3 regions of the Terracoccus luteus genome follow, and region 1 is predicted to be linked to each of the others. Evidence: predicted binding sites of a transcription regulator. Region 1 holds the regulator's gene; each other region holds the start of a gene.
The links. The regulator HrcA, encoded in region 1, represses chaperone genes, less so after heat shock. The targets are predictions, from matches to a motif close to TTNGCACTCGNNNNNNNCGAGTGCNAA.

Region 1 (3,274 bases):
CGTGCACGTGCAGGTCGCCGCGACCGCCGCTGCGCAGGTGGGTGACGCCGAGCCCGCGCAGGGTCATGACGTCGCCGGTCTGCGTGCCGGCGCGGATGTCGAGGTCCTGCATGCCGTCGAAGGTCGAGAGCTTGAAGCTCGTCCCGAGCGCCGCGGCCGCCATGGGCAGCTCGACCGTGGCGTGCAGGTCGTCGCCACGGCGCGTGTACGTGTCGTGGTTCGCGACGCGCACCTCGACGTAGACGTCGCCGGCGGGGCCGTTGCCCGGGCCGACCTCGCCCTGCCCGGTCAGCTGGATGCGGGTACCGGTGTCGACGCCCGCGGGCACCTTGAGCGTGAGGCTGCGGCGGGTGCGCACCCGGCCGTCGCCCGAGCACTCGTGGCACGGGTCGGTGAGGGTGGCGCCGTAGCCCTGGCAGTTCACGCACGGGCGGGAGGTCATGACCTGGCCGAGCAGGCTGCGCTGCACCTGCTGCACCTCGCCCCGGCCCTTGCAGATGGGGCACGTCTGGCGGCCGGTGCCCGGCTGCGCGCCGTCGCCGCCGCACGTGCCGCAGCCGACGGCCGTGTCGATGACGAGCTCCTCCTCGGAGCCGAACACGGCCTTGGCGAGGTCGATGTCGAGGCGCACGAGGGCGTCCTGGCCGCGCTGCACACGCGAGCGCGGGCCACGGGCGCCACCGGCGGCGCCACCGCCGAAGAAGGCGTCCATGACGTCGCTGAACGAGAAGCCCTGGCCGTCGCCGAAGCCCGCGCCGCCGCCACTGGCGAAGGGGTCGGCGCCCATGTCGAACGCCTGGCGCTTCTGCGGGTCGGAGAGCACGTCGTAGGCCTGCGAGACCTGCTTGAACTCCTCCTCGGCCTCGGGGCCGGGGTTGACGTCCGGGTGCAGCCGGCGCGCGAGGCGGCGGTAGGCCTTCTTGATCTCCTCCTGGCTCGCGGAGCGCGAGACGCCCAGGACGGCGTAGTAGTCGTTCAACGGGTGGTCCTGTCAGGTGTGGTTCGGCTGGTCTGCTGGTGGGTCGGTGCTGTCACGGGGCGGGGTTGTCGTCGAGGATCTGCGAGACGTACCGGGCGACGGCGCGCACCGAGGCCATCGTCGTCGGGTAGTCCATCCGGGTGGGGCCGAGCACGCCCAGGCTGGCGACGCGTTCGGCACCGGAGCCGTACCCCACGGAGACGAGCGAGGTCGACTGCAGCCCGCTCACCGGGTTCTCGGCCCCGATGCGGACCGAGACGAGGTCGGGGTCGTCGCTCAGCTGCCCGAGCAGGCGCAGCAGCACGACGTGCTCCTCCAGCGCCTCGAGGATGGGCCCGATGCTGCGGGTGAAGTCGCCACCGGACTTGGCGAGGTTCGACTGGCCGGCGAGCACGACCCGCTCCTCGCGCTCCTCGGCGAGGGCGTCGCACAGGCTCGACACGACGGTGCGGAGGGCGGCCGCGTGCGGGTCGGACCCGGCATCCGGCCCCCGTCCGTCGGCGCCCTGCGCCTCGGGGTCGTCGCCGACGCCCTCGGCGAGCTCGCTCAGGCGCGCTGCGGCGACGGTGAACGGGAGCCCCGCGGCGGTCTCGTTGAGCTCGCCGCGGATGAGCGCCACGAGGCCCTCGCCCTCGTCGCCCGCGAGGACGGGACCGAGCTCGACGACGCGCTGCTCGACCCGGCCGGTGTTGACGATGAGCACGATCATGACGTGGCTCGCGCCGAGCGGCACGAGCTCGATGTGGCGCACGATCGAGCGGGTCAGCGACGGGTACTGCACGACGGCGACCTGACGGGTCAGCCCCGCGAGGAGACGCACGGTGCGGTCGACGACGTCATCGAGGTCGACGGCGCCCTCGAGGAACTGGCTGATCGCCCGTCGCTCTCCGAGGGTGAGGGGCTTGACCGCACTCAGGCGGTCGACGAAGAGGCGGTAGCCGGCGTCGGTCGGGACGCGGCCGGCCGAGGTGTGCGGGGCGTGGATGAGCCCCTCCTCCTCGAGCTGCGCCATGTCGTTGCGCACGGTTGCGGCGCTGACCCCGAGGTGGTGGCGCTCGACGAGCGCGCGGCTGCCGACCGGCTCCGAGGTCTGGACGTAGTCCTGCACGATGGCGCGCAGGACCATCAGCTTGCGGTCGTCGCTCACCGGACCTCCCTCTCGCCGTCGGGCCACCGCTCTGGCACTCCCTGCGTCCGAGTGCCAAGTCTACGCCGAGCGGCCCCCAAGGCCGAACGCACCGGATGCCGGGTCACGGGGTCCGCCGCCGCCGTGACCTCCCGCCGGCGTCGGGCCGGCGCAGGCTCGGGCACGGTCGCCCACGGTTGGGCGGGCACGGTCGGGCGCGCACGGGTCGCGCGTCGCTGCCCGGGCCGGGGGCACGCCCGGCATAGCCTCCCGGGGTGCCACCGATCGACCGCTACGGATCCGACGTCCTCTCCGGCGACTGGAAGCGACCCCCGCGGGGGCGCTCCGAGCCGACCCCGGCCGAGCCCGGTCTCGTCGTCGAGGACGTCGAGACGGGATGGGTCGGGGCGGTCGTGCGGGTCGAGAAGGCCGGCGGGGTGCACGTCGTGCACCTCGAGGACCGTCGTGGTCGCACGAAGGGCTTCCCCCTCGGGCCGGGCTTCCTGCTCGACGGCCGCCCCGTCGCGCTCACCGCCCCCCGCCGGGCGGCCGAGGCGGCCCTCACCCGGGCCCGGCAGGCCGGCGCCCGCACGGCGAGCGGCTCGGTGGCGGTGACGGGCGCGCGGGCGCGGGTCGCGAGCGGCTCGCGCATCTACGTCGAGGGCCGCCACGACGCCGAGCTCGTCGAGAAGGTGTGGGGCGACGACCTGCGCGTCGAGGGCGTCGTCGTCGAGCTCATGGACGGCGTCGACGACCTCGCCGGGATCGTCGCCGACTTCGAGCCGGGTCCGGGTCGCCGCCTCGGGGTGCTCGTCGACCACCTCGTGCCGGGCACGAAGGAGGCGCGCATCGTCGCGCAGGCGCAGGCCCTGCCCGGCTTCTCGGCGCACGTCAAGGTGCTCGGTCACCCGTACGTCGACGTCTGGCAGTCGGTGCGGCCCGAGCGGCTGGGCTGGTCGCAGTGGCCGGTCATCCCCCGCGGCACCTCCTGGAAGCACGGCATCTGCGCCGCCCTCGGGTGGCCCCACGACGACCAGGCCGACATCGCGCGCGCCTGGAAGCGGATCCTCGGGACGGTGCGCACGTACGCCGACCTCGAGCCGACGCTGCTCGCGAGCGTCGAGGAGCTCATCGACTTCGTCACCGAGCCCACCGCCTGACCGGACGCA
Region 2 (3,274 bases), 890 kb from region 1:
GTCCCGGACGGGCTCGTCGGCGCCGCGGTCCTGTCGCTGCGCCGCGCCGGCCTGGCCGTCGACCGGTCGGTGTTCGAGACCGTCACGACCACCCTCGCCGCCCTGCGCTGAGAGCCGGCTGGCCGGCATCCGGACACGCCGAAGGGCGGCCCCCCACGGGAGCCGCCCTTCGGATCGTGCTGGTACTGCTGCGAGCTCAGGTACAGCGGGTGGCGGGGCTCAGAAGCCCATGCCGCCCATGCCGCCCATGTCGTCGCCACCGGGCATGGCCGGGGCCGACTTCTCCGGCTTGTCGGCGATGACGGCCTCGGTCGTGAGGAACAGGGCCGCGATGCTGGCCGCGTTCTGCAGGGCCGAGCGGGTGACCTTGACCGGGTCGATGATGCCGGCGTCGAGCAGGTTGCAGTACTCACCGGACGCGGCGTTGAGACCGTGACCGGCCTCGAGACCGCGCACCTTCTCGGCCACGACGCCACCCTCGAGACCGGCGTTGATCGCGATCTGCTTGAGCGGGGCCTCGGACGCGACGCGCACGATGTTGGCACCGGTGGCCTCGTCACCCTCGAGCGAGAGCTTCTCGAAGGCGACCTTGGCGGCCTGGATGAGGGCGACGCCACCACCGGCGACGATGCCCTCCTCGACGGCGGCCTTGGCGTTGCGCACGGCGTCCTCGATGCGGTGCTTGCGCTCCTTGAGCTCGACCTCGGTGGCCGCGCCCGCCTTGATGACGGCGACGCCACCGGCGAGCTTGGCGAGGCGCTCCTGCAGCTTCTCGCGGTCGTAGTCGCTGTCCGACTTCTCGATCTCCGCCTTGATCTGGGCGATGCGGCCCTCGATGGCGGAGCGGTCGTCCTGGTCCTCGACGATGGTCGTCTCGTCCTTGGTGACGACGACCTTGCGGGCCCGGCCGAGCAGGTCGAGGGTGGCGTTCTCGAGCTTGAGACCGACCTCCTCGCTGATGACCTGGCCGCCCGTGAGGATGGCGATGTCACCGAGCATGGCCTTGCGGCGGTCGCCGAAGCCGGGGGCCTTGACGGCGACCGACTTGAACGTGCCCTTGATCTTGTTCACGACGAGCGTCGCGAGGGCCTCACCCTCGATGTCCTCGGCGATGATGAGCAGCGGCTTGCCCGACTGCATGACCTTCTCGAGCAGCGGGACGAGGTCCTTGATGCTGCCGATCTTGCTGTTGGCCACGAGCACGTAGGCGTCGTCGAGGACGGCCTCCATACGCTCGGTGTCGGTGACGAAGTAGGCCGAGATGTAGCCCTTGTCGAACCGCATGCCCTCGGTCATCTCCAGCTCGAGGCCCATGGTGTTGGAGTCCTCGACGGTGATGACACCTTCCTTGCCGACCTTGTCCATCGCCTCGGCGATGAGACCGCCGATCTCCTCGTCGGCCGCCGAGATGCTGGCGGTCGAGGCGATCTGCTCCTTGGTCTCGATCTCCTTGGCCTGCGACAGCAGGGCCTCGGTGACGGCCTCGACGGCCTTCTCGATGCCGCGCTTCAGCGCCATCGGGTTGGCGCCGGCGGCCACGTTGCGCAGGCCCTCACGGACCATCGCCTGGGCCAGCACGGTCGCCGTCGTCGTGCCGTCGCCGGCGACGTCGTCGGTCTTCTTGGCGACCTCCTTGACGAGCTCGGCGCCGATCTTCTCGTACGGGTCGTCGAGCTCGATCTCCTTGGCGATGGAGACGCCGTCGTTGGTGATCGTGGGGGCGCCCCACTTCTTCTCGAGCACGACGTTGCGGCCCTTCGGGCCGAGCGTCACGCGCACGGCGTCGGCGAGCACGTTCATGCCCCGCTCGAGCCCGCGGCGCGCCTCTTCGTCAAACGCAATCATCTTGGCCATTCGGGTGGTTCCTCCCACACGAAACGTTGGTGGTGGGACGCATGTCGCCCGCGACGGACGGACCCGATCCCCCCAGTTCACGTCGCTGCGGGGCCCGGGACCTCGGCATACGGCCCGTGGTCCTTCTGTCACTCCCATGACGAGAGTGCCAACGCCATTATTGGCACTCTCGGTGTGAGAGTGCAAACGCCTGTCGGGTGCGTCGACGCTGCGTCCTGCGCGTCGTCCGGTGGGCGGGACGGTGCAGGTCAGCGCAGCGGTCAGGATGCCGGGGGGCCGGCGAGCGCGGCGGCGAGCCGGGCGGCGTGGTCGGCCGAGTCCGCGGCGTCCGAGTAAGTCGTCCGGGGCCAGAAGAAGCCGCGCAGCCCGTCGCCCTTCGTTCGGGGGACGACGTGGACGTGCAGGTGCGGCACCGACTGGCTCACGACGTTGTTCATGGCGACGAACGTGCCCTGCGCGCCGAGCCCGTCGACCGCGGCCCGGGCGAGGCGGGCGGTGGCCTCGAGGACGGTGGCGTGCAGCGAGACGGGCAGCTCGAGCAGGGTGTCGACGTGGGTCTTCGGCACGAGCAGGACGTGGCCCTTGAAGACCGGACGCCGGTCGAGGAAGCCGAGCAGCTCGGGCTCGTCGAGCACGACGTCGGCGGGCAGCCCGCCGGCGACGATGCCGCAGAAGACACAGCTCATGCCCGCCACCCTGCCACGCCCGGCCCTGCACTTATCCCGCCACGGCCCGGTTTCGGACACCGTTTCGCGCCCCGGCCCTGCACTTGTCGGGCCGCGGCGGGAAAAGGAGCAGGCCCGGGCACGATCCGGCCGCGAGACCCCAGCCGCGGCGGGAAAAGGTGCAGGCCCTCAGCGGCGCTGCTGGGTGTACCCGCGCCGGACGGCATCCGCGAGCCACGACACCGGGTACGGCAGGCGGTCGTCGGGTTCGCGCACGGCCTGCTCGACCGGCATCCCGGCCTGGAACCGCTCGCGCACGACCTCAGCCACGGCGGCGATGTCGCGGCGCTGCGCCTCGACGAACGCGCTGTCGACCGGCCGCCCGTGGCCGGGGACGACGACCGTTCCCGGCCCGACCCGCTCGAGGTGCGCGGCCAACGTGTCGGCCCACTCGAGCGGCCAGCAGTCGCCGCCGAACGAGGGGTGGGCGCTCTCCTCGACGAGGTCGCCGAGGAAGACCGCGCCGGTGTCGGGCACGACGACGGCGATGTCACCGTCGGTGTGACCGCGACCGCCGTAGGCCAGCGTGACGACCCGGTCGCCGAGGTCGATGGTGGCGCTGCCGCCGAAGGTCGCGTCGGGCCCGCGCACCGTCGTCGCGAGGACGTCGGCGGCGTCCTGCGCGGTGTAGCCGTACTCCGGCGCGTCACCCGGGTCGGCCCGGAACTCGGCCTTGATGCGCACGGCGTCGCGTT
Region 3 (3,274 bases), 800 kb from region 1:
TCGCCTCGAGCACCCGGTAGCGCCTGGCCCACCGCACGTCGGATGCCGTGTGGCCGGCGACGTAGCCCACGCCGGGGTCGAGCTCCTCGCCGTCGACGGCCGCGACGAGCGCGCCGGTGAGGCCCGCCCGGATGACGGCCCGGTCGGGCTCGTAGAGCCACTCGCCGAGCCGGCCCACGGAGGCCGCCGTCGCGACGTCGCGGCCGGGCGCCGCCTCCGACTCGGTGATCGTGTCGGTGACGCTGTCGGAGCAGACGGCCGCGGTGCGACCGGGGGAGTGCACGAGCGGGCCCCACCACACGGTCGCCTCGAGCACCTCGCCGCGCCACGAGGTCCACTGCGCCTCGCAGCCGGGCGGCACGGCGCCGTGCGGCAGGCCGGGCGAGAGCTTGGCGCCGGTGGCGGGCACCTGCCCGGCGAGCGCGAGCACCTCCTGCCACGACGGCGAGATGGCGTCGAGGGAGAACACCCGTCGGGTGCGGCCGTTGACGTCGGCCACGCCGGGCGTGCGCCGGGCGGGGTCGAGCCACACGCCCTGCCGGCCGGCCTCGGGGCCCACGGGAAGCACGACGTCCTCGACGAGGGCGCACTCGACCCGGGCCGACGCCCAGTGGCGCAGGTTGACCGCGGCCACCCGGGCGGTCACCGGGTCGGCGTCGACGGCGCCCACGGCGAGGTCGAGCCCCGCCACGGCCATGGCGTCGGCGCCGAGGCCGCAGCCGAGGTCGTGCACGAGCTCGACGCCCGCGGCACGGAAGCGCTGGGCGTGCCGGGCGGCCACGGCCAGCCGGGTCGCCTGCTCGAGGCCGTCGGGGGTGAAGAGCATCCCGTCGGCGAACTCCCCGAACTTCTCGGCCGCCCTGGCCCGCAGCCGCGACTGGCTCAGAGCCGCGGCGACGAGGTCGGCGTCGAAGCCGGCCGCCCTGAGGCGGTCCTGCAGCGCGAGCGACTGCGACGGCTCGTACGGGGGCAGCGACTGCAGCAGGCCCCATCCCTCGCCACCGGCGAGGCGGTCGACCATCGCGGCGTCCATCCCGGCATCCTGCCACCCGGGGTCCTGGGCGTGGTGGGCGTGGTGGGTGCGGTCGGGGTGGCTGCGGCGCGCCCGGGCTGGCACTCGACTTGACCGAGTGCTAACCGCTACCTAGATTTCTTCCTGTTGGCACTCTCACCTCGAAAGTGCCAGAAGCTCGACGGAGCCTGTCGACCCCCGCGACGGCGGCCGGTTGCCCGAGAGCCACCAGTCAGAGTCATCGTCCGTCGTGGCGCCCGTCGTCGGGGAGACCCGCCGACCGCCACACCGACAGTCCCGAAGGGAAGGTCACCACCGTGTCGGTTTCCATCAAGCCGCTCGAAGACCGCATCGTCGTCAAGTCCCTCGAGGCCGAGCAGACCACCGCGTCCGGCCTCGTCATCCCCGACACCGCCAAGGAGAAGCCCCAGGAGGGCGAGGTCCTGGCCGTCGGCCCCGGTCGCTTCAACGACACCGGCACCGAGCGCGTGCCGCTCGACGTCAAGGTCGGCGACAAGGTCATCTACAGCAAGTACGGCGGCACCGAGATCAAGTACGCCGGCGAGGAGTACCTCATCCTCTCGGCCCGCGACGTGCTCGCGGTCGTCGGCTGACCGACGCCCCCGCGCGTCTCGCCGACCGGCGATCCGCGACCGCACCCCGGTGAGCCCCCTCGGGGTCTCGCTGGGGTGTGTCGCGTTGCGCCCCCGTACCACCACTACCGATCTTCGCAAGGACAAGGACAGTCATGGCCAAGAAGCTGGAGTTCAACGACTCCGCCCGCAAGTCTCTCGAGCGTGGCGTCGACGCGCTCGCCAACGCCGTCAAGGTGACGCTCGGCCCGAAGGGCCGCAACGTCGTCATCGACAAGAAGTGGGGCGCCCCGACGATCACGAACGACGGCGTCACCATCGCCCGCGAGATCGAGCTCGAGGACGCCTACGAGAACCTCGGCGCGCAGCTCGCCAAGGAGGTCGCGACCAAGACCAACGACGTCGCCGGTGACGGCACGACGACCGCGACCGTGCTCGCCCAGGCCATGGTCAAGGAGGGCCTGCGCAACGTCGCCGCCGGTGCCGCCCCCGCCGCCCTCAAGCGCGGCATGGACAAGGCCGTCACCGCCGTCAACGACGAGCTGCTGAAGAACGCCCGTGAGGTCGAGGGCAAGGACGAGATCAGCTCGGTCGCCACCCTCTCCGCGCAGGACTCCACGCTCGGCACGCTCATCGGCGAGGCCTTCGACAAGGTCGGCAAGGACGGTGTCATCACCGTCGAGGAGAGCTCGACGACGAACACCGAGCTCGAGTTCACCGAGGGCATGCAGTTCGACAAGGGCTACCTGTCGGCCTACTTCGTCACCGACACCGAGCGCATGGAGACCGTCCTCGAGGACGCCTACGTGCTCATCAACCAGGGCAAGATCAGCTCGGTCGCCGAGGTCCTCCCGGTGCTCGAGAAGGTCGTCCAGTCGGGCAAGCCGCTGCTCATCATCGCCGAGGACGTCGACGGCGAGGCCCTCTCGACGCTCGTCGTGAACAAGATCCGCGGCACGTTCAACGTCGCCGCCGTCAAGGCGCCCGGCTTCGGCGACCGCCGCAAGGCCATGCTCCAGGACATCGCCGTGCTCACCGGTGGCCAGGTCATCGCCCCCGAGGTCGGGCTCTCGCTCGACCAGGCCGACCTCACCGTGCTCGGCCAGGCCCGTCGCGTCGTCCTCACCAAGGACGCCACGACGATCATCGACGGCGCCGGCGAGGAGTCCGAGGTCGTCGGCCGCGTCAACCAGATCAAGTCGGAGATCGAGCGTACCGACAGCGACTGGGACCGCGAGAAGCTGCAGGAGCGCCTGGCCAAGCTGGCCGGCGGCGTCTGCGTCATCAAGGTCGGCGCGCACACCGAGGTCGAGCTCAAGGAGAAGAAGCACCGCATCGAGGACGCCATCTCGGCGACCCGCGCGGCCATCGAGGAGGGCATCGTCGCCGGTGGCGGCACCGCCCTCATCCACGCCGCCACGGCCATCGACGCGCTCGACCTGACGGGCGACGAGGCCACCGGTGCCTCGATCGTGCGCAAGGCCGTCGCCGAGCCGCTGCGGTGGATCGCCGAGAACGCGGGCCTGCAGGGCTACGTCGTCACCTCGAAGGTCGCCGAGCTTCCCCTCGGCCAGGGCCTCAACGCCGCCACGGGCGAGTACGGCGACCTCATCGCCGCCGGTGTCATCGACCCGGTCAAGGTCACCCGCTCCGCGCTGCGCAACGCCGA

Region 2: a site for HrcA is predicted at 2,015-2,041, ahead of groL (chaperonin GroEL). Genes of this name have one in related genera too.
Region 3: a site for HrcA is predicted at 1,111-1,137, ahead of groES (co-chaperone GroES). Genes of this name have one in related genera too.

What each region holds. Positions count from the first base shown of each region.
Region 1 covers NZ_RBXT01000001.1:1,183,435-1,186,708, reverse strand. The annotation lists gene dnaJ (molecular chaperone DnaJ) at 1-979, opposite strand, end outside; gene hrcA (heat-inducible transcriptional repressor HrcA) at 1,032-2,126, opposite strand; gene DFJ68_RS05430 (DUF3097 domain-containing protein) at 2,390-3,265, shown strand.
Region 2 covers NZ_RBXT01000001.1:290,078-293,351, reverse strand. The annotation lists gene DFJ68_RS01440 (N-acetylglucosamine kinase) at 1-111, shown strand, start outside; gene groL (chaperonin GroEL) at 220-1,854, opposite strand; gene DFJ68_RS01430 (HIT family protein) at 2,115-2,540, opposite strand; gene DFJ68_RS01425 (MBL fold metallo-hydrolase) at 2,709-3,274, opposite strand, start outside.
Region 3 covers NZ_RBXT01000001.1:1,987,491-1,990,764, reverse strand. The annotation lists gene DFJ68_RS09045 (THUMP-like domain-containing protein) at 1-1,033, opposite strand, end outside; gene groES (co-chaperone GroES) at 1,330-1,626, shown strand; gene groL (chaperonin GroEL) at 1,761-3,274, shown strand, end outside.